Regions from separate parts of the Lactobacillus iners genome, predicted to be linked through region 2. Evidence: predicted binding sites of a transcription regulator. Region 2 holds the regulator's gene; each other region holds the start of a gene.
What was found. The regulator HrcA, encoded in region 2, represses chaperone genes, less so after heat shock. The targets are predictions, from matches to a motif close to TTAGCACTCNNNNNNNNNGAGTGCTAA.

Region 1: a site for HrcA is predicted at 2,783-2,809, ahead of G6Z82_RS01295 (ATP-dependent Clp protease ATP-binding subunit). Genes of this name have one in related genera too.
Region 3: a site for HrcA is predicted at 6,073-6,099, ahead of groES (co-chaperone GroES). Genes of this name have one in related genera too.

What each region holds. Positions count from the first base shown of each region.
Region 1 covers NZ_CP049230.1:243,771-251,600, reverse strand. The annotation lists gene G6Z82_RS01315 (nucleoside 2-deoxyribosyltransferase) at 1-293, shown strand, start outside; gene ptsP (phosphoenolpyruvate--protein phosphotransferase) at 422-2,158, opposite strand; gene G6Z82_RS01305 (phosphocarrier protein HPr) at 2,158-2,424, opposite strand; gene G6Z82_RS01300 (hypothetical protein) at 2,552-2,725, opposite strand; gene G6Z82_RS01295 (ATP-dependent Clp protease ATP-binding subunit) at 2,855-4,996, shown strand; gene G6Z82_RS01290 (DUF1827 family protein) at 5,051-5,329, shown strand; gene G6Z82_RS01285 (SPFH domain-containing protein) at 5,512-6,393, opposite strand; gene G6Z82_RS01280 (ABC transporter permease subunit) at 6,543-7,352, opposite strand; gene G6Z82_RS01275 (ABC transporter ATP-binding protein) at 7,345-7,830, opposite strand, start outside.
Region 2 covers NZ_CP049230.1:542,615-550,444, reverse strand. The annotation lists gene G6Z82_RS02830 (class A sortase) at 1-136, opposite strand, end outside; gene lepA (translation elongation factor 4) at 138-1,976, opposite strand; gene dnaJ (molecular chaperone DnaJ) at 2,166-3,299, opposite strand; gene dnaK (molecular chaperone DnaK) at 3,368-5,215, opposite strand; gene grpE (nucleotide exchange factor GrpE) at 5,232-5,780, opposite strand; gene hrcA (heat-inducible transcriptional repressor HrcA) at 5,792-6,850, opposite strand; gene G6Z82_RS02800 (hypothetical protein) at 7,109-7,830, opposite strand, start outside.
Region 3 covers NZ_CP049230.1:341,296-349,125, forward strand. The annotation lists gene carB (carbamoyl-phosphate synthase large subunit) at 1-797, shown strand, start outside; gene G6Z82_RS01740 (hypothetical protein) at 919-1,080, opposite strand; gene G6Z82_RS01745 (DUF6895 family protein) at 1,166-2,044, shown strand; gene G6Z82_RS01750 (hypothetical protein) at 2,037-2,690, shown strand; gene G6Z82_RS01755 (hypothetical protein) at 2,677-3,213, shown strand; gene G6Z82_RS01760 (ABC-F family ATP-binding cassette domain-containing protein) at 3,269-5,182, opposite strand; gene G6Z82_RS01765 (redox-sensing transcriptional repressor Rex) at 5,369-5,998, shown strand; gene groES (co-chaperone GroES) at 6,124-6,408, shown strand; gene groL (chaperonin GroEL) at 6,434-7,830, shown strand, end outside.

The DNA of each region.
Region 1 (7,830 bases), 300 kb from region 2:
ATAAGGAATGGGCTCAAGCTACTTACAATGGTGATTTGATTGGCATCAGATCTAGTGATATTATGCTGGGAGTATATGTTCCAGATGAAGAAGATGTTGGCTTAGGCATGGAACTAGGTTATGCCCAAGGTCAAGGTAAATACATCTTGCTAGTAATACCAGATGAATTTTATGGTAACCCTATCAACTTGATGAGCTGGGGCGTTGCTGATAATATTATTCCGATGAGCAAATTAAAGGACTTCAACTTTAATCAACCCCGTTTTGGTTTCTACGATGGAGCTGTATATTAAGATAAGGTCCAAACTTTATAACCCCCGAGATTTTTCTTGATTTTGAGGGGTTTTATTATGTCAAAATTTTCTAAATAGCATTAAAAAACCATATTTCGATATTTTACCGAAATATGGTTTTAAAAAGCTTAATTAATATTCAATTTTTTTAAAGTTTCAGCTACAAGTTTGGCATTGTCTTCAAATGTTTCAGAAACATAACAAGCTTCATTAGCTAATTCTTTAACATCTTCTAAGCTGATCTTTTTCATCAAACTACGGATACGCAAAATTGATGTCGCACTCATAGAATATTCATCAAGTCCCATTGATAACAAGATAGGGAACATGACACTATCACCTGCGGCTTCACCACACATACCACACCAAATACCATTTTGATGTGCACCATCTATAGTATTCTTAATTAGACGCAATACTGATGGATTATATGGTTGATATAGGTATGAAACTCCATCATTACCACGATCAGCAGCCATTGTATATTGAATTAGATCGTTAGTTCCAATTGAGAAGAAATCTACTTCTTTAGCAAATTGATCAGCTAAAATTGCTGCTGCAGGAACTTCAATCATCATACCTACTTGAAGATCCTCGCCTATCTTAACATTTTTAGCCTCTAACTCTGCTCTAACTTCAGCTAAAATTGCCTTAGCTTTACGCAATTCAGTTAAGGTACCAATCATTGGGAACATAATTCCCAACTTACCATAGGCAGACGCACGCAATAATGCACGTAACTGAGTCTTAAAAATATCCTTATTGTGCATTGATAAACGAATCGCACGCAATCCTAAAAACGGATTCATTTCTTCAGGCAAATCCCAGTAATCAAGGTGCTTATCGCCACCTATATCACAAGTTCTAATAATAACTTGTTTGCCCTTCATACCTTCAATAACAGCCTTATATGCTTCAAATTGAGCATCTTCTGTTGGAAAATCAGATGAATCCATGTATAAAAATTCTGTTCTATATAAGCCAACAGCTTCCGCACCATTTTCCAAAACACCTTTCATATCATCAGGCGTTCCGATATTAGCTGCAATAGTGAAGTGTTTACCATCTGCAGTTTGTGATGGCTGATCCTTTAATTTCTTCCATTCTGCTTTTTGTTCAGCAAATTTACGTCCCTTTTCGTCAAATGAACTGATCTCTGCGGCAGATGGTTCGATAAGAACGTTACCATCCAGTCCGTCAGCAATTACCATTTGTCCATTATTAACATCTTGTGTAATTGTATTAGTACCAACTACAGCTGGAATTTCTAGTGAACGAGCCATAATAGCTGAGTGAGCTGTACGACCTCCGATATCTGTGATAAAGCCCTTAACATATTTCTTGTTCAATTGAGCAGTATCACTAGGAGTTAAATCGTGAGCAATAACAACAACTTCGTGATCAATAGTTGCTGGATCAGGCAAAGTTACACCCAACAAATGAGCCATAATTCTCTTAGAAACATCTCGCACGTCTGCAGCACGTTCTTGCATATATGCATTATCAGTCATTGATTCAAAGATGCTAATAAAATTATTTGATATTGCATCTAAAGCAGCTTCAGCGTTAATACTATTGTTCTTGATTTCATTTTCAATAGCTCCGGAAAATTCCGGATCACTCAAAAATAAAAGGTGAGCGTCGAAAACTTGTGCTTCTTCCTCACCTAAATTTTTCTTAGCTTGATCTCGAACAGCTTCAAGTTCCTTGGTAGACTCATCAATAGCCTCCTTGAATCTTGATACTTCTGCTTCAAGATCAGTTACTTTTGACTTAGAAAATGAAAGGTCAGGTTCTACCAAAAGGTAGGCTGGTGCAATTGCAATGCCTTCACTAGCTGCAATTCCCTTTAATTTTTCAGTCATTATTCAGCTAAGCCTTCCTTTTTCATTGTATCTGCAATTGCATCAATTGCTTCTTTTTCGTCATAGCCTTCAGCAGAAATTGAAATCTCTGAGCCTTGACCAACACCAAGTGACATAACACCCATAATTGATTTCAAGTTTACTGATTTACCACTGTATTCCAAGTTAATATCAGAGCTGAACTTTGAAGCAGCTTGCACTAATAATGTTGCTGGACGGGCATGGATACCTGTTTCAGCAATAACTTTAAACTCGCGTTTTTCCATTTTAGTATCTCCTTTAAATCCTTAATAGGGATCACACCCTGTACGAATACTAGATTATCATTTTTCAAGCTAGAAAACAACAACAATGTAATTGTTTTCAATATTTATTTATCGCTATCTATTCATTTTATTTTGCTAGTCGATATATAATACTACCTCCCACTTGAGCAACTCCTTGAATTTCACTGCGACGTTGAAAATTACGCAAAACACGTTGAAATTCAAAAGCTGTTTGCGGTTCTACCTTATATTCTGCTAATTCACCATTTACTATCTTTTCTAAAATTTCTTGATAATCCATATTTATCACTCCCACTACTAACTACATATTCTATCATTTTTATCTTAGTATGCGAAATTAGCACTTGACATGTTAGAGTGCTAAAGACTAGAATATGAATTATAAAATATCGAAAGTGAGGTTTTTTATATGCTCTGTCAAAATTGTCATCAACGGCCTGCTTCAATTCATCTATACTTGAACAATAATGGAGAAAACCGTGAAATAGCGTTATGTGAAGATTGTTATCAATTATTAAAAAATGAAAATGGATCTGCTAATATGAATAACTTCTTTAGCAGTTTTAACGACTTATTAGGTTCTTTAGGAGGTAGCACTCAAGATTTTGATCAACCAAGAGATAATTCTCCAAAGAAAAATAAAGCTAACAATGGATCAGACTCCCTACTTAATCAATATGGTATTGATTTAACAGCTTTAGCTAAACAAGGAAAAATCGATCCAGTAGTTGGTCGAGATAAAGAGATAGCTAGAGTAATCGAAATTCTTAACCGTCGTACTAAAAATAATCCGGTATTGATTGGTGAAGCTGGTGTAGGTAAAACAGCAGTAGTCGAGGGACTTGCCCAACAAATTATCGATGGATCTGTACCAGCTAAATTACAAAACAAAAAAATAATTTCATTAAATATGGTTTCTTTAGTGCAAGGAACTAGCTTACGTGGTCAATTCGAGCAACGGATGCAACAACTAATTAAGGAACTAGAAAGTGATCCTAATATCATCTTATTTATCGATGAAATTCATGAATTGGTAAATGCTGGTAACGCTGAAGGTGGAATGGATGCAGGCAATATCATCAAACCTGCCCTAGCTCGTGGCGATTTCCAATTAGTTGGTGCTACTACTATCAAAGAATATCGTCAAATTGAAAAAGATTCAGCTTTGGCTAGAAGATTTCAACCTGTTGAAGTTAAAGAACCAAGTATTGAAGAAACTATTAAAATATTACAAGGTATCAAGAAGAAATATGAAGATTATCATCATGTAACCTACACTGATCAAGCAATAGTTAGTGCAGTTACCCTATCTTCAAGATATATTCAAGATCGCTTTTTACCAGATAAGGCTATCGACTTACTTGATGAAGCTGGATCTCGTATGAATTTAACCATTCCTTATGTTGATGATGCTAAATTAAAAGAACGTGTCGAAGCTGCACAAGAATTAAAACAAACAGCATTAAAGAATGAAGACTACGAAAAAGCTGCTTATTACCGTGATCAAATTGAAAAATATGAGAAATTAAAAGATCAAAAAGTTGATCCTGATAAGACACCTGTTATTTCTGAAAAGGTTATGGAGAAAATCATAGAAGAAAAGACAAATATTCCAGTTGGTGATTTGCAAAAGCAAGAACAAATGCAATTAAAGAATTTGGCTGATGATCTCAAAAAGCATATTATTGGTCAAGATAAAGCAGTTGACGTCATCTCTAAAGCAATTAGACGTAACCGTGTCGGCTTTAACAAGTCAGGTAGACCGATTGGTTCATTCCTATTTGTTGGACCTACAGGCGTTGGAAAAACAGAATTAGCTAAGCAATTAGCTAAGCAAATGTTTGGTACCGAAAAATCCATGATTCGCTTTGATATGAGTGAATATATGGAACAATATTCAGTTTCTAAATTAATCGGCTCTGCACCAGGATATGTTGGTTATGAAGAAGCTGGACAATTAACTGAAAAAGTCCGTCATAACCCTTATAGTTTAATCTTATTTGATGAAATTGAAAAAGCACATCCCGACGTGTTACATCTATTTCTTCAAATCCTTGACGATGGTCATTTAACAGACTCACAAGGTAGAACTGTTTCATTTAAAGACACTATTATCATTATGACATCTAATGCTGGACAAGGAATTAAGTCTGCTAGTGTAGGCTTTTCTGCAGAAAATAACCATAATGAGCAGTTCAAAAAAGTTCTGGGTCAATATTTCAAACCAGAATTTTTAAACAGACTAGATGACATTGTTGAGTTTGAGCCATTAAGCAAGGAAAGTTTAATCCAAATCGTAGATCTAATGTTAGACAAGACTAATGAAATGATCAAAGATCAAGACTTACATATCAATGTCACACCAGAAGCCAAAGATTTACTAGTTGAAAAAGGATATGATCCTGATATGGGAGCACGTCCATTGCGTCGCGTGATTCAAGCTATGATTGAAGACAAAGTCGCAGATTATAAGCTTGACCATCCGACAGCAAAGAATTTAACTGCAAAAAGATATGAAAACGATATCATAATTGTTGAAGATAATCAGTAAATAAGCGTATACTAAAAGGAGAAATATTTTCAACTTTTAGAAGGTGTGTAAGAAATGCATTTAATTGATGTTACAAATACTTATCGTGATTTGATTGAAAGACAGTTATCAGCTACCAGCAGTCAGTACATTAAAGTATATTCACTGGGAAATATAACTGTAGTCTATACTGAAACAAGTACCAAAATCGAAATTGTACTCGAAAATCATAGGCGTGGTATTCATGAGGATGAAATTCAATTTGTCATTAAACGTTTAATTCATGAAGATAAAATTTATAACATTTCAATGGATCAGAGTCGTAAAATCATTTCAATTACCTGTGATAAGTAAAACGAATGTCTTATTTTAACTATTTGAACCATACTTCGAGATTTACCGAAGTATGGTTTTTTGTGTCCTTTTATTCATGGCTACTTAGTTCTTAAATTTAAGCATAATAAAAACCTCCAAACTCTTTAGCAAATTTGGAGGTTATTATCAAAAGACACTACTATTTTATGATTCAGTAATTATCAGTTCTTATCTTGATCCCATATTTTCTTAATAGCTGGAATATCACCTATTTTATCAATATTTTCTTTATCCATAACTATCATATTATTGTTGCCAGCTGATAATTTTGTAAAAGCTACTATACTCTGATTTCTGAAATATCCTTCAGATGCTTTGGATAAAGTCTCTTGTAATTTATTTATACGATATGCTTCCGCATCAGCTTCTGTCTTAATTGCCTCAGCTTTTGCTTTTGCAGTTGCTATTAAGGCATCATTATTTGCCTTAGTCGTCAAGCGAATATTTTCGGCTTCACCTTCTGCTTTAGCAATTGTTGCCGTCTTTTCACGGTCAGCTGTTAATTGTTTATCCATTGCAGCCTGAATCTGTTTACTAGGTAATAGTTCATCCACATTAATTCTAATAACGCTAATACCATATATATCTGTTAAATCACCTATAGCCTTAGATAATTCATTATTAATAGCACTTGTGGATCCTAAAGCATCATTTAAATCCATACGTCCAATAATATCACGCAAATGTCCACGCACTAATTGAACCATAGAAGTTTCTGAATCTGTATTATTGTAAAAATATTTAAAACTATTAGTAACCTGATAGTTCAATGTCAAGCTGGTCGATATTTCGGCATTATCCTTAGTGATAATTGAATATCTACTAATTTCTAAAGGTTGTAAGGCCATTGAAACTTTCTTAACTCGCTGAAAAAAAGGTATTTTAAATGTTAGTCCAGCTTTAACAGTTTTAGTATATTTACCAAGCGTCTCAATTAATCCTTCATAATTTTGAGGTACTATAGTTGTACAACCACTAGTTAATATGACAAGCAAGACGATAAAAATTATAATTTTCAAATCAAGTATCATTTTAAATTCCATAATTATTCACCTCTTAATAAAAAATATTATAGGAGATATTATACATAATAAAAACAAAAAAAGCATCTGATTTAACAACCAAATGCTTTTAAAGTTTATTTATTAAAATAATAAATATTCAGCATGTACCTCCTAAATTTATAGAGGAATTAATTATTTAAAATGAATTTCTCAAAATTAAACATTTTCATGACAACGCAAAAAACTATAATATCTAATAATATTAAAACTATAATTAAAATTACTGTCTCAAAAACACCTAAGATTAACACCCCGGTAGCTTGAGAAATGAGCATACCAAATATCGGAGCTACAATTATCATGGATACTCCTTGAGCTGACTTGCTATTCTTCAAATATTGCGAACTACCAATAACTAACAATATTGATAATAAGACAAGCAGTGGAGAAATCAAAATTGTAACTAATAACCATGTCATATTAGGTAGGATTATATGTTTGAAATATCTCCAACCTACAGTATTAACAACCAATATATAGACTAAAACAGAAACGGTAGAAATAGTAACTGCAGGTGCTGCACAACCTAATGCTTTTCCTAAAACAAGGACTTTAGTATTGATGGGAGTATATAACAAACCTTCCAAAGTTTTATGCTCTTTTTCACCAATAAAACTACTGCTAGATAATACTGTAGAAATAATAATGGGTAGTAACATAAATAAAGGTAAAAAAAAGTAAGTAAAAATAACATAAAAAGGTACCGTTCCCCTGGTAAGATAATCTGGGTATTTTATCATCTTAAACTGTTCAATGAACGTATTTAAGCCAACTATGCTAGCTGATACTTCCTTACGAGTACCTAATATAAATAATAAGATTGGTAACACAATACTAAAAATAATTGGAATAATAAGCAATGAGAACATTAATCCTCTATCATTGACTAATTCTCGATATTCCTTATTTATCATAACCTTAAGTTGATGTCTATCCATTGCTATGTCCTCCGATAATTCTAAAGTATATTTCTTTTACTGTTTCTATAACTTTGGAAACTTCATAAATATCATTTCCCTTTAAAACCAAAGTTTTGACAATATCAGCTACTTTATTATCATCATCAACCGATATAATAAATTCATTTTGCATACAATCCGATAGTTCACCATATGAAATCAACTCTTTGATATCTTTAGGATTAAATTTACCCTTAAAATGGACTTTATGTATTTTACACCGCAACCTATCAACTTTATCACTAATAAGTAAATTTCCTGAGGATATGATGCCTATACTATCTACAACACCATCCATACCATACAAATAATGCGTAGACATGATAATAGTAACACCAGCTTTTTTCAGTTTTTTAATGAACTGATAAAACTCATCAATGGCAGCAGGATCTAATCCTGTTGTAGGTTCATCCAAAATTAAAACCTCCGGACTATGAAACATAGCTCGAGCTAACAT
Region 2 (7,830 bases):
ATACTTCATTTTGGGACTGTTTGGCAATAAATGATGTTATTTGTGGACTAAAAATTAAAGCTAGACCTACAATAAAACAAATAAATGCTAAAATATAACGTAAATTTATATTTCTACGTGTTTTTTTATCTGCCATCTTATTTTCCTTTTATATCGTCATCATCCATTTTCAATACAGCCATAAATGCATCTTGGGGAACTTCTACTCGTCCAATAGCTTTCATTCTTTTTTTACCCTTGCGTTGTTTTTCTAACAACTTGGCTCTTCGATCTGGATCTCCAGTATGAATCTTCCATGTAACATCTTTACGATAAGGTTTAATAGTTGCTCTAGAAATAATCTTAGCACCAATAGCACCTTGAACATCAACTTCAAAATTTTGACGAGGAATAAGTTTCTTTAACATACTCGTCATTTGTCGTGCTCTGGTTTGTGCTTCATCATTATGTGCAATAAAACTCAATGCATCTACTGGTTCATGATTTAATAACATATCTATTTTTACTAAATTTGTCGATCGATAGCCTATAATTTCATAATCTAAGGACGCATAACCTTTTGTGAAAGATTTCAAATCATCAAAGAAATCATAAATTATATCAGCTAATGGCATTTTATAAATAACATTAACCCTAAACTTATCTAGATAATCCATAGTCTGAAACTCGCCATGTTTTTTTTGACATAATTCCATAACCGCACCCACAAAATCATTTGGAACCATAATTTCCGCCTTCACAAATGGTTCTTGAACATCTTGATATTCACCCGCATCAGGTAAATCTGAAGGATTATCTATCAACTTTACAGATCCATCATTCATAATCGCATGATAATCTACACTAGGTGCCGTCATAATCAATTGCATCCCGAATTCCTGCTCTAATCTCTCTTGAACAACATCCATATGCAATAATCCCAAAAAACCACATCTAAAACCAAATCCTAGTGCTTGTGAAGTTTCAGGCTCAAATTCTAATGCAGCATCATTCAATTGCAATTTTTGCAATGCTTCCTTTAAATCATCATATTTTTGATTATCAACTGGATACATACCTGAATATACCATAGGTGGAATTTGTCTATAACCTGGTAATGGTGTAGCCGTAGGATTGCAACTACTAGTAATAGTATCACCTACTCGCGTTTCACGTACTGACTTAATATTGGCAGTAATATAGCCTACATCACCAGCAACCAACATTTCCTTTTTTACAGGATATGGACTAGAAACACCGACTTCAGTAACTTCAAAATCCTTGCCAGTATTCATAATCCTAATCTTATCACCTGGCTTTACAATTCCATCTTCTATTCTTACAGATAATACAACTCCACGATAATCATCATATTTTGAATCAAAGATAAGTGCTTTTAACGGTGCCTTTAAATCACCTGAAGGAGCTGGTATATCTTGAACAATTCTTTCCAACAAATCAGGGATTCCTATACCAGTTTTGCCTGAAACTTCAACAGCTTCAGTGGCATCCAATCCCAACATTTCTTCTATTTCATCCTTACACATATCTGGATCAGCTGAAGGCAAATCGATTTTATTTATAACTGGCAAGATTTCCAAATCACTATCCATTGCTAAATATGTATTAGCTAAAGTTTGAGCCTGTACACCTTGGGATGCATCAACAATTAATAATGCACCTTCACATGCTACAAGTGATCGCGAAACTTCATATGAAAAATCTACATGTCCTGGCGTATCAATTAAATGAAAAAAATAAGTTTCTCCATCCTTAGCACAATATTTAACTTCAACAGAATTTAGCTTAATGGTAATACCACGTTGTCGCTCTAATGGCATATCATCTAACAATTGATTTTTCATTTGGCGTTCACTAACAGTATCTGTTAGTTCTAAAATTCTATCAGCAATGGTCGATTTTCCATGATCAATATGTGCCACAATGGAAAAATTTCTAATATGCTTTTGATATTCTTTCAATTTATCAAGATCCATGTATTCACCCGTTTAATTCTTTCTATCACTAGGAAATTATTATAACAAATAAAAACATTAATTAAAATAAATAATAGTCTTAGATAACAAACTTCACCTTTAACTACAAAAGGTCTGATTCTGATTATTTAATATCAAAATCAAACCTTAAAATTTAATACTGTATCTCAGTTACTATCTTAAAAAACTTTATGATAACTTATCTTTCAATCTTTCAAAGAAATTTTTTTCCTGAGGTGTAATACTTCCACCACCAGCTTTAACAAAATCAACAAGGGCTTCTTTTTGCTTATCATTAATTTCTTTTGGTATCACAATATTAATCAGAACTTCCTGATCACCATTACCCTTACCATTCAAGCGAGGAACACCTTCACCACGCAATTTAAATCTTGTATTTGGTTGTGTACCTGCAGGTATTTTTAATGAAACCTTACCATGAACGGTATCAACTTGAATATAATCACCCAAAGTAGCTTGTGCAAAGGAAATCTTGGCTTCAGAATAAATTGTTGTGCCTCTACGTGTAAATTCAGCACTTGGTTTTACTTTAAACACAATATATAAATCACCATACGTGCCACCATTTTTACCAGCTTCACCTTGTTCACTTAGCCTAATTTGTTGCCCATTATCAATACCAGCTGGAATATCAACCTGCAAAGTTTGTTCTTTATCTATGCATCCCTTGCCATGGCAAGTATTACATGGATGTTTAATAATTAATCCTTTTCCTCCACATTGATCACAACTAGCTTGCTGTCTAATAATGCCAAATGGAGTTTGACGAGTAATATTTATAACACCCATTCCTTTACATTTTGAACAAGTAATTGGATGTGTACCTTTTTCTGCTCCATTACCATGACAAGATGAACATATTTCACTTCTAGTATATGTAATATTTGTTTTCTTGCCTCTAATAGCATCCATAAAGTCAATTGTAAGCGTATAATCCAAATCTTGACCACGTTGCGGTGCAGTAGGATCTACATGTCGTCTACCTGTACCACCACCAAAGAGATCACCAAAGATATCGCCAAAACCATCAAAGCCACTAAAATCACTATACTGAGTGCCACCGCCGAAACCACTTTGTCCATTAACACCAGCATGTCCAAATTGATCATATTGAGCTCTTTTTTGCTTATCATGCAAAACTTCATATGCTTCGTTAACTTCTTTATATTTTTCTTCCGCACCCTGTTCATGGTTTATATCAGGATGATATTTTTTAGCTAATTTTCGATACGCTTTATTAATTTCAGCATCACTAGCAGTTTTATCAACCCCTAAAATATCATAATAATCACGTTGTGACATTTAATTACTCCTTAACTATCAAAAGAAAAGAACTACAACATGGCAGTTCTTTTCTTTATAATCGACAACTATTTATCAGGATCAACCTTGTGGAAGTCACCATCTACCGTTGAATTACCATTACCATCCGTACCTTTATCATTACCATTACCATTTTCTTTAGTACCAGATTGACCTTGGGTATTTTGTTTTTGATACAACTTAACTGCTAAATCTTGTGCAACCTTTGACAAAGCATCTTTCTTTTCCTTCATTGCTACAAGGTCATTATCTTTTTGAGCTTTCTTCAAAGCTTCTAATGCATCTTCAACCGGTTTAATATCATTGTCACTAAGTTTACCTTTTACTTCTTCCAATGTCTTATTAGTACTAAAGATAACTTGATCTACTTCATTACGTAAATCTGCTTCTTCCTTTTTCTTTTTATCTTCTTCTGCATGTTCTTCTGCTTCTTTTTGCATGCGTTTAATTTCTTCATCAGATAATCCAGTAGAACTCTTAATAGTTATCTTTTGCTCTTTACCAGTACCCATATCTTTAGCAGACACATTAACGATACCATTCTTATCAATATCAAACGTTACTTGAATTTGTGGAACACCACGTGGTGCAGCAGGAATATCAGTTAATTGGAATCTTCCTAAAGTCTTATTATCTGCTGCCATAGGACGTTCACCTTGTAGAACATGAACATCAACGGCAGGTTGATTATCTGCAGCTGTGGAGAAGATTTGACTCTTTGAAGTTGGAATAGTAGTGTTTTTATCAATTAACTTAGTAAATACACCACCCATAGTTTCTATACCAAGAGACAAAGGCGTAACATCAAGCAACACAATATCTTTAACATCACCAGTTATTACACCACCCTGAACGGCAGCACCCAAAGCAACAGCTTCATCAGGATTAATAGAATGATCAGGATCCTTCCCAGCCCATTGCTTAACAGCTTCTTGAACTGCTGGAATACGAGTTGAACCACCATTTAAAATTACTTTATCGATATCCGAAACTGATAAGCCTGCATCCTTCAATGCATTGTCAAATGGTATCTTAGTTCTAGCAACTAAATCATGTGTCAATTCGTCAAACTTAGCTCTACTTAAATCAGCTTCTAAATGCAATGGACCTGATTCTCCAGCTGAAATAAATGGCAATGAAATATGTGTAGATGAAATACCTGATAAATCTTTTTTAGCCTTTTCTGCAGCATCTTTCAAACGTTGTAAAGCCATCTTATCGGATGATAAATCAACACCATTTTCCTTCTTAAAGTTTTCAATTAACCAATCGATAATGGCATTATCAAAGTCATCACCACCAAGGTTAGTATCACCATTTGTAGACAAAACTTGGAAAACGCCGTCGCCTAACTCTAACACAGAGACGTCAAACGTACCACCACCAAGATCATATACTAAGATCTTTTCATCTTTTTCATCTTTATCTAATCCATATGCTAATGAACTTGCAGTTGGTTCATTAATAATTCTTTGAACATTTAATCCAGCAATTTTTCCAGCATCTTTAGTAGCTTGTCTTTGAGCATCGTTAAAGTAAGCAGGAACAGTAATTACAGCATCCTTTACTGGTTCACCTAGATAATCTTCAGCAAACTTTTTGATATATTGCAAAATCATTGCTGATATTTCTTGTGGAGTATATTCCTTACCATCTACCTTAACTTTATATCCTTCTTCACCCATATGACGTTTAATTGAAGAAATAGTATTTGGATTAGTTATTGCTTGTCTTTTAGCTACTTCACCAACTTGAATTTCACCATTCTTAAAAGCAACAACTGATGGTGTAGTACGATTACCTTCAGGATTAGTAATAATCTTAGGTTCTTTTCCTTCCAACACAGCTACAGCTGAATTAGTAGTTCCTAAATCTATTCCGATAACTTTTGACATAAATTAACTTCCTCTCTTATTTTGTTACAACTACCATAGCAGGTCTTAAAGTTCTATCTTTGTACAAGTATCCTTTTTGCAATACTTGTACAACATGATCAGGTTCCTGATCTTTCACTGCATCAACAGTTTGAACAGCTTGATGTAATTTTGGATCAAATTTTTCACCATCAGCTTTAATTTCTGATATTCCATGATCACTTAACGCTTTAATCAACGCATCTAATGTCATTTGAACTCCCTTTTTTAACTGAACAGTCACATCGCTATCACTTTCGACCATTAATGCACGCTCAAGATTATCCAATGCAGGAAGAATATCTTTAGCTATACTTTGTGACTCATACTTTATCAACTGTGCACGCTCCTTGGAATAGCGATTTTGTGCATTTTGAATTTCTGCTTCACTACGTAGATATTTATCTTCCAATTCCTGATTTTTTAACTCCAGCTCTTGGATCTTTTTAGTGTATTTGCTTACATCTTCTTTATTAGAAGACGTTTTTGGTTTGGTATTATTTTTTTCTTTTTTACTATCCGCTGAATTATCTTTATGTTCTTTCACAACTTACCTCCTCACTTAAAATCACCATAATACTCCAATAACTTATTAGCTAACTCGTTTCTAAAATATTCAAGTAAGCCTATCATCTGCGAATATGGCATATTACTTGGACCTAACAATGCTATCGTCCCTGTACCATGTTTGCCAACACTATAATCGACAGTCAATAAACTGCAATCTTCTAATAACTTTGATGGCATCTCAGAACCTAAATGGACTCTAACATTAGTATGTGAATTATGATTTATAATCTGATTAGTATCAAATCCAATAAAATCTGACATTAATTGTTTTTGATCTATCAACTGATAAAGCGATCGTAATTTATTAAGATCATTAATCCCAGAATTATTTAACAAATTTATTTGACCATTTACATACATTTGCTCACTAGCTGCATCTTTTATAACGTCTTGAAGAAGATCTAAAAATATTGTAGCAGAGCCACGAGAAACTAACTCTTTAGCAATTTGATTTAAACAGCCACTATTCACATCAGTTAAAGATTTACCAATTAACTGCTTATTAATTAAAGCAACGGCTTTTTCAACTTCGTCACCCGAAGTATGATGGGGCAAAGTATATATCTGATTTTGAACATTTCCATCATCAGTAACTAAAATGGCCATCACCCTGTTGGCAGACAATGGAACAATCCTAAACCCAGTAATATAAATATCAATATTTTCAGGACCTGCAGCAAATGCTGTATAATTAGTCAAATCAGATAAAATTTTTGTCGCCTCTTCAATAATTTCATTTACTTGATGAAAAGGTTGATCCAATTGCTTAATAATTTGGTGATATACAGAATCTGAAATTTCTATAGGATCTACCAAATAATCTAAATAATATCTATATCCGGAAGCAGACGGTACCCTACCGCTAGAAGAATGTGTTTTTTCCAAAAATCCAAAATCTTCTAATACAACCATTTCATTTCTAATTGTTGCACTAGAAACCTTGATAGGTAATTGTAACATCACCGTTTTTGATCCTACCGGTTCATGCGTCTGCGTAAAATCATTAATGATAGTCTCTAAAATCAATTCTTGGCGTTCGGTTAACATCTGATCCCCCCTTTTAATTAGCACTCAAGATGTTATTGTGCTAACAATTAATATAATACTAGATTTTAGCATTTTTTCAAGTAAAGTATTCAATTTTTTCAAAAATTATTTAACAAGGATTACTAATTGCTGTTAAACTAAGTCAACATCCAAATAGTGTGTCATAAATATCAAAAATTTTACAATATAAAAAACTGACCGCTCAAGAATGGCTGAAGGTCAGTTTTATTACATATATAACTAATACATAAATTATTATTATTTATTATTTTTAGTTTTACTTAAATTCATAAACAAAGTAACAATGGAAACAATGGTCAATATCAAAACAATAAATAAAAATACTGCCAACATTTTTCCACTATTTTCAACATCTGCATAATTAGTAAAAGTAGATATTAAACTACTAAAAGAATACTTTCCACCTAATATGCTGAATATTTTATGACAAACTACGTGCATAAGTACTGTAACTACAACTGTAACTGCTGGAAAAACAAATGTTGCTTTTTTCCACTTGTTTCCATCTTTTAGCTCCGAAAATTTAATTACAAGTGCAGCAATAGCACAAAATACTACAAAATTTTGAAATGCAAATGCACTACTAAGATTTGATAAATAACTTAACATAGAATATATACTTGCTTTGTATTGTGAACTCATATATAAAATATAAATAATATTTAAGCCCAACACTGAAAATATAGCGAGCAATATCTTGTCAAATAAATTATTGACATCGTATTTAACTATATTATCTATAAATCCTTGCACCCCTTCATCATTTGAAATTTTGTTAGTAAAGTCACTAACTTTATCTGATAAATTAGAAGTTTTAGGTGTTTTTTTAGAAAATATCTTCTTATCGCCCATTTCATACATTTCAAATTCATCACCAACATGAACAGAGCAATCAAAATCCGAAATAGGAACTTCTTTGGCTGTTCCGTCAGGAAATCCTAAAATCACGCTCTTCTCCG
Region 3 (7,830 bases), 200 kb from region 2:
GTTTTTCAGATGATATTCAACAAAAGATTTGCGAAGTTACTCGCAAATTAGCCATCGCCTTAAAATGTCAAGGAATTATGAATATTCAATTTATTGTCAGAGATAATGATGTTTATGTCATTGAAGTTAATCCTCGTGCTAGCAGGACAGTACCATTTTTAAGTAAGATCACTGGTATTGAAATGGTGCAAGTAGCTACTAAGATTATTATGGGCAAAAGTTTAGCAGAACAAGGATACAAGCCAGGCTTAGCTCCTGCTAGTCAAATGATTAATGTTAAAGCACCAGTCTTCTCTTTCAACAAACTACCGGGTGTTGACCCATACTTAGGACCAGAAATGAAATCTACTGGTGAAGTTATGGGTAGCGATTATACTTATGCTAAAGCATTATATAAAGCATTTGCTGGTGCAAAAATTAATTTGACTGCTAATATGAGCATTTTGCTAGCTACTGATTTAAAAGAAAAAGATCGGATAGTAGCGATTGCTAAGAAATTTAATCAAACTGGAGCCAGAGTGTTTGTCTTACCAGAAGTAGCTGAGATATTGCAAGACATGGGTGTACGTTTCAATTTAGTCGAATCTGAAGCAACCTTGATGCAAATGTTAAAGGAGAAGAAGTTTAACTTAGTAATCAATAACATGTCACGGGATAGTGAACCAGAATCCTTCGGCTTTAAGTTAAGACAAATGGCTATTTCACAAAATATTAGTTTGATAACAGCTTTAGATACAGTCGATGCCATTTTGATAGCTATCTCTAACGATACTTTGACAACAAAACCTTTGGCATAATTTATGTAGCTCAAAAGCTATAAAACATGATTTGTAAAAATATTGCCAGATAAAAAGAAGGTCTTAATCATTACGATTTAAACCTTCTTTTTCTATTCAAATTCATTAATAATAAAAAATGTTAAATAATCTGTTTAAAAGAAAACTTTTTCTTTTTTAGGCTATGCCCATTATCTATAGGATCTATAGGTTGTGTAAAAATGAAGTTTTCCCAGATGAATATGTATTTAGAATCATCAAGACATGATAAAACATTAATGTTGTTCTTTAAAATATCATTCATAATAATCCTCCGTGTTATAATAAAAAATAAAATACCATCAATATGAATGTTTTCATACTTTGTATAATACTACGGGAAAGAAAAAATGGAAAGTATAAAGTTATATAAAAAAAGTGCAAAATGGTTATTTGATAATCTAGAATATTTTGACCCCAGAAATGAGAGCAAAATAGCTGATAATAAGTATAAGATCAAAGCTTTTATGGAACTTTTATTTGTACAAAATATGTTTTATCCACAAAAACTATTTTCTAGTAGCGAGCAACATATTATTAATAATTTTATTATTAATCTAATAAATAATATATCTTTTTATAATTATGCTGTTAGAGATCCAGACATGATATCGGTGTTACCTACGATAATTGAATTTTTACTTAATCAAAACCAACAGGTTTATAATATTGAAAAAATTGAACAATTAATTGAATATAGTCATGGCTTATCAATTAAAAAAACTGCATTTAGAAGATTAGATTTAGCATATTCCTTTAAAAAAGCAGGGTTAAAGAATAAATTTGATTCATTAAACGCCATTTATCCATTAACTACGTTAGGCAAGAATGGTAATAATTTTTATTATGCGGATATAGATGTGTACTCTATTACTCATACTATTTTTTATATGACAGATATGGGCAGAAAAGCTACGCCTGAAATCTCTACTTTAGATAATTTATATCTTTTACTTCGATTAATTCAATTGTATATATTAGAAGACAATATGGATATATTATCGGAATTGCTAATTTGTATAAAGTTTTTACACTATGATCTATCAAAAGAAAATATAAAATTTATACTCGATGAAGCAGTTGCTGTTTTGAAAAAACATCAAAGACAAGATGGTCTTATGTTGGGGCCAGGAGTTAGTTTATCGAAAAGAGATACTAGAGAACGAATATTTAGATTAAATTATCATACTACAATGGTGTCTTTAGGAGCGTTGTATTTATATGAATAGGTATGAACATATAATAATTAAGAAGTTAAATGAATCTGAAATAGATGAAGATTTACTCAATTCTATTACTAATATGATTGATTTTTATTTTGTAAGTAAGGTCGCAAATTCTAGTATTGAAAAATTGATATTTAATATCATTTATTCAATAGTCGGAGGGCAGGATAATATCAGGGCTGTAATAAATACTAATCCGTTTAAATTAGACAAATTTATTATGTGGGCTAATTTTTTAATTACTTTTTTTAATGATCAAGATTTTAGTCAGATTTTTTATAATGAGGTACAGGCATTAAAAAAGCAGAATTTTATATCTGAATTTGAATTATCAGATGATTTTTTTGAAAAAGTTAAGGAAAATTGTATAAGTACAAATGATGAAAATAGAATAACTATTCCCCAAAAAGATATATCGTTGATAAATTTTGGACCTTTATTGTATGAAGGTAATTTGAATATTCATAATTTAAGTCTCAGTGATAGTGATAAAAAAATTTTATTGTATTACTATTACTGTATATCAGATTGGTCCAATGTGTTATATTTGTCCTTATCTTTAAAGTGTAAGTTAAAACAAAACATTAATGTAGAAGATTGTAATATAGAACAAATTTTAGGAGTTTGGTTATTAAATGAACAAAAATAAAGATGTAACTGTGGAATTAGTACATATAGAAAATTGGCTTAATAAACATGAAAATGTACTTGATAAGGACGATTTACAAATACTAAATATTTTGAATAAGCCAAGCTTTAGTGAATTTCAAGATAATTTAAGATATAAGTTAAATCACCGAAAGTTAGAAGATATTATTATTGATAATAGTTTATCAGATGAAGATAAAGTTAGTTATATAGTTGCTCTTAAAGATAATGTAGAAGGTATCAACCAGTTTGTATTAGAAGGATATTTGCTTTTTTTAGGAAAACGTTATGAAATAAAATTGGCAACGATTGTAGCTTATGTTTTATTGGAAAAATATGGAATATCTAAATTATTAACACAATTTATCCAGTTTTTAATATTGAATACTGATTTTGATGGGTCTGTGGGAATCATAAATCCACTACGAAATACGATTTCTGATGATATATATCCAACATGGAAGTATGGAAATACATATTTTAGTTATTTATTTTTAGCAAAAGCTATAAAACATGATTTGTAAAAATATTGCCAGATAAAAAGAAGGTCTGAATCATTACGATTTAAACCTTCTTTTTCTATTCGAATTCATCCAAATTCAACATAGCTTCTTCCCATGTCTCATTGGCTTTTTCTAATTCACTTTGAATTTGTGATAACTCTTCTTGCAATGGCCCTAATTTTTCAAAAGAAGCTGAAATAATAGGATCTGCCATTTTTAATTGAATATCTTTTTCCTTTTCTTCTAATTCAGCAATTTTCTTTTCGGCATTTTGCACATCCCTCTCAAGTTTTCTTTTTTGAGAGTTGCGTTCTTTTTGTTCAGCATATGATAGCTTGCCACTGTTATCTTCATTAGCAATAATTTCTTCTTGCTTGGATGCTTCTATTGCATTTTGCTTAGTTAATTCATCTAAATAATAGTGGTAGTTACCGTTGTATAACTTAGCTGTACCATTGTTAATAACAATAATTTTGTTAGCTAATTCGTTGATAAAGTAACGGTCGTGGGAAACAAAAAGTAAAGTTCCATCGTAATGATCAAGAGCTTGTTCTAATACTTCCTTTGCTTCAATATCTAAGTGGTTGGTTGGTTCGTCCATCAAAAGGAAGTTATCTTTTTCCATGGATAAAACTGTTAGCGTTAAACGAGCACGCTGACCACCAGATAATTGAGCAACAGTTTTTTCAATGTCTTTTGCATTGAATAAGAAACTTGCAAGGATTGATCGAACTTCACTTTCAGGCATTGTTTTGTGCCTATTCCAGATGGTATCTAACACAGTCTGTTTAAAATCAAGCGATTGTAATTCCTGATCATAGTAACCAATGTCTAAGCCAGCACCATACTTGATGGTACCTGCTTTTGGTTCTAATTTATGCATTAAGGTTTTCAATAAGGTCGATTTACCAATTCCATTTGGCCCGATAATTGCTATCCGGTCACCTTTATTTACTTGAAAATTGATATTTTTAACCATTATTTTATCAGGATAACCAATTGTGACATCTTTTAGAATCAATACTTCTTTACCTGATTGACGTTCGGCATTAAAGTTAATACGAACTTTTTGCTTGTGTTGTGGTAGTGTAATCCTTTCGATTTTGTCTAAACGCTTTTGGCGACTTTGAGCTCGCTTAGTAGTACTTGCTCTAACAATATTCTTTTGGATAAATTCTTCATCACGTTTAATTTGTTCTTGTTGCTTTTCAAAAGCTGCTTCTTGCTGACGATTGATTAGTTCACGTTCTTGAACATATTGAGTATAATTTCCTTTAAATGTCGTTAATTTACCAAAATTCAATTCAAAGATCTCATTTGTTAGATTGTCTAAAAAATATTGGTCGTGAGATACTGTTAAAATTGCTCCTTTGTAATTTTTTAAAAAGCCTTCTAACCATTCTAGTGTGTCAAGGTCCAAGTGGTTAGTTGGTTCATCCAACAAGAGGAGGGGTGGCTTTTTGAGTAGTAACTTAACGAAAGCTAGTCTTGTTTTTTCACCACCAGATAAAGTGCTGATTTTTTTATGCCAGCTATCCTGGAAAAATTTAAAGCCATTTAAAACAGATTTTATTTCTGCAGGATAAGTAAAACCACCTGCTTGTTCAAAGGAATAGGATAATTGATCATATTGTTTTAGTAAATCTTGATTTTCGGGGTCATTTGAAATATCAATTTGCAATTGCTCAATTTTATGACTTTTGTCAACTAAGGATGCAAAAACAGTTAACATTTCTTCCCAAATGCTATTGTTTTCATTCAATCCATTTTCCTGAGCAATGTATCCTACTATTATATCTTTGTTGATTGTAAAATTGCCGCCAGATGGTTCTTGTTGTCCTGTCATGATCTTTAATAGTGTAGTTTTCCCAGCACCATTAGGGCCAACTAATCCAATTCTGGCATTGTCTGAGATAGAAAAATCAACATCGTTAAAGATTTGATTTATCCCAAAATGTTGTTCTAAATTTTTTGCTTGTGCTATTATCATATCTTTTCACCTTAGGTTATTGTAACATAGCTAATTATTATCTATAATTATAAAATCTATGATATCAAAATAAATTAATATGTAATATTGCTTGATTTTATCTAGCAATTATAATTATGATAGTTGTAGTTATATTAAAATTTGCTCGTTTAGCTGCGAATTTTAAAAGAAAGAGGCATTTTTTTAATGGATGAAAGTAATATTCCTGGAGCTACAGCTAAAAGGCTACCTTTATATTACCGTTATTTGATTTTTTTGGATGATGCAGGTAAAAAACGTGTATCATCGGCGGAATTAGCCGAAGCAGTACAAGTTGATAGTGTCTCTATTAGAAGAGATTTTTCATATTTTGGTGCTTTAGGTAAACCTGGCTATGGCTATGAAGTAAAAGGATTGTTATCTTTTTTGAAAAAGATTTTGAATCAAGATATTCTAACTAATGTAGCCTTAGTTGGTGTAGGTCATATGGGACACGCTTTATTAAATTATAATTTTAAAAGAACAAATAATATTAGGATTTCTGCGGCTTTTGATATCAATAAGAAAATTACGGGTCGCATCCTTTGTGGTGTTCCAGTTTACGATATTAATGAAATGCATCAACAATTGCAAGATCAACAGATTAATATCGCTATTTTATGTGTGCCACAAGATGTAGCTCAAAAAACGGCTGATGAAATGATAACAGCAGGTATTAAAGGCATTATGAATTTTACTCCGATTAGATTAATCGTGCCTCACGGTGTTCGTGTGCAGAATGTTGATTTGGCTACAGAGTTGCAAACTTTGAATTATTTTTTGAATTCACGAAAATGAGATGTAATAATCTCATTTTTTTGTGTTAAAAACTTGCATAAATTTCAAAATCAATGTATCATCATAGATGTAAGTTAGCACTTAATATTTAAGAGTGCTAAAAATCATTATGGGAGGTATATAACGTGTTACAACCAATGGGTGATCGCGTGATCGTTAAAGTTAAGGATGAAGAAGAAAAAAATGTTGGAGGCATTGTCTTAGCTTCTAACGCAAAGGAAAAGCCTCAAACAGGTGAAGTTGTTGCTGTTGGCCAAGGAGCTCGTGATGCAAATGGCAATTTAATACCGATGACTGTAGCCAAAGGTACAGAAGTATTTTTTGATAAATATTCAGGCACTAATTTAAAATACGAAGGTCAAGAATATCTTGTTTTGCATGAAAAAGATATTTTAGCATATATAAAATAATTTAGTAAAAAGGTGGTTAGATTAAATGGCAAAAGATATAAAGTTCTCTGAAGATGCAAGAAGCTCCTTGTTGAGGGGTGTAGATAAATTAGCTAATACTGTTAAAACAACATTGGGACCTAAAGGTAGAAATGTAGTTTTAGAGAAAAGCTATGGTGCTCCTGATATTACTAATGATGGTGTGACTATCGCTAAAAATATTGAATTGAAAGATCATTTCGAAAATTTAGGTGCTAAATTAGTAGCTGAAGTGGCACAAAAGACCAATGATATTGCTGGTGACGGAACGACTACTGCAACTGTTTTAGCACAAGCAATTGTTCGTGAAGGTATGAAGAATGTTACTGCTGGAGCTAACCCAGTTGGTATTCGTCGTGGTATTGAAATAGCTACTAAGGCTGCAGTAGCAGAATTGCATAAAATTAGTCATGAAGTAAGTTCTAAAGCTGAAATAGCACAAGTAGCTTCTGTTTCTTCAGCATCAACCGAAGTCGGTGAATTGATTGCTGATGCAATGGAACGAGTAGGACACGATGGTGTAATTACAATTGAAGAATCTAAAGGTATCGATACCGAATTATCAGTTGTAGAAGGTATGCAATTTGACCGTGGTTACTTATCTCAATACATGGTTACTGATAATGACAAGATGGAAGCAGATTTAGAAAATCCATATATCTTAATTACTGATAAGAAGATTTCCAATATTCAAGATATTTTGCCATTATTACAAGAAATTGTACAGCAAGGTAAGTCTTTATTAATCATTGCTGATGATGTTGATGGTGAAGCTTTACCAACTCTTGTTTTGAACAAGATTCGTGGCACATTCAATGTTGTAGCTGTTAAAGCTCCAGGTTTTGGTGATCGTCGAAAAGCAATGCTTGAAGATATTGCTATTTTAACAGGTGGTACTGTAATTTCATCTGATTTAGGGTTAGAACTAAAGGATACCAAGATTGAGCAATTAGGTACTGCTGGCAGAATTACAATTACTAAAGACTCCACTACAATTGTAGAAGGTGCGGGTTCTAAAGATGCAATCAGTGAACGTACTGAACAAATTAAGAAACAAATTGCTGATACTAGTTCTGACTTTGATCGTGAAAAATTACAAGAACGTCTAGCTAAGCTTTCTGGTGGTGTTGCTGTCATTAAAGTTGGTGCTGCTACAGAAACAGAATTAAAAGAAAAGAAATATCGTATTGAAGATGCTTTGAACTCAACTCGTGCTGCTGTTGAGGAAGGTTATGTTGCTGGTGGTGGTACTGCTTTAGTTGACGTTATGAAAGCAATTGATAACAATGTAAAAGCTGATACTGATGATGCTAAGACCGGTGTTAAGATTGTTTTAGCAGCATTATCGGCACCAGTTCGCCAAATTGCAGAAAATGCTGGTAAAGATGGTTCAGTTATTTTAGA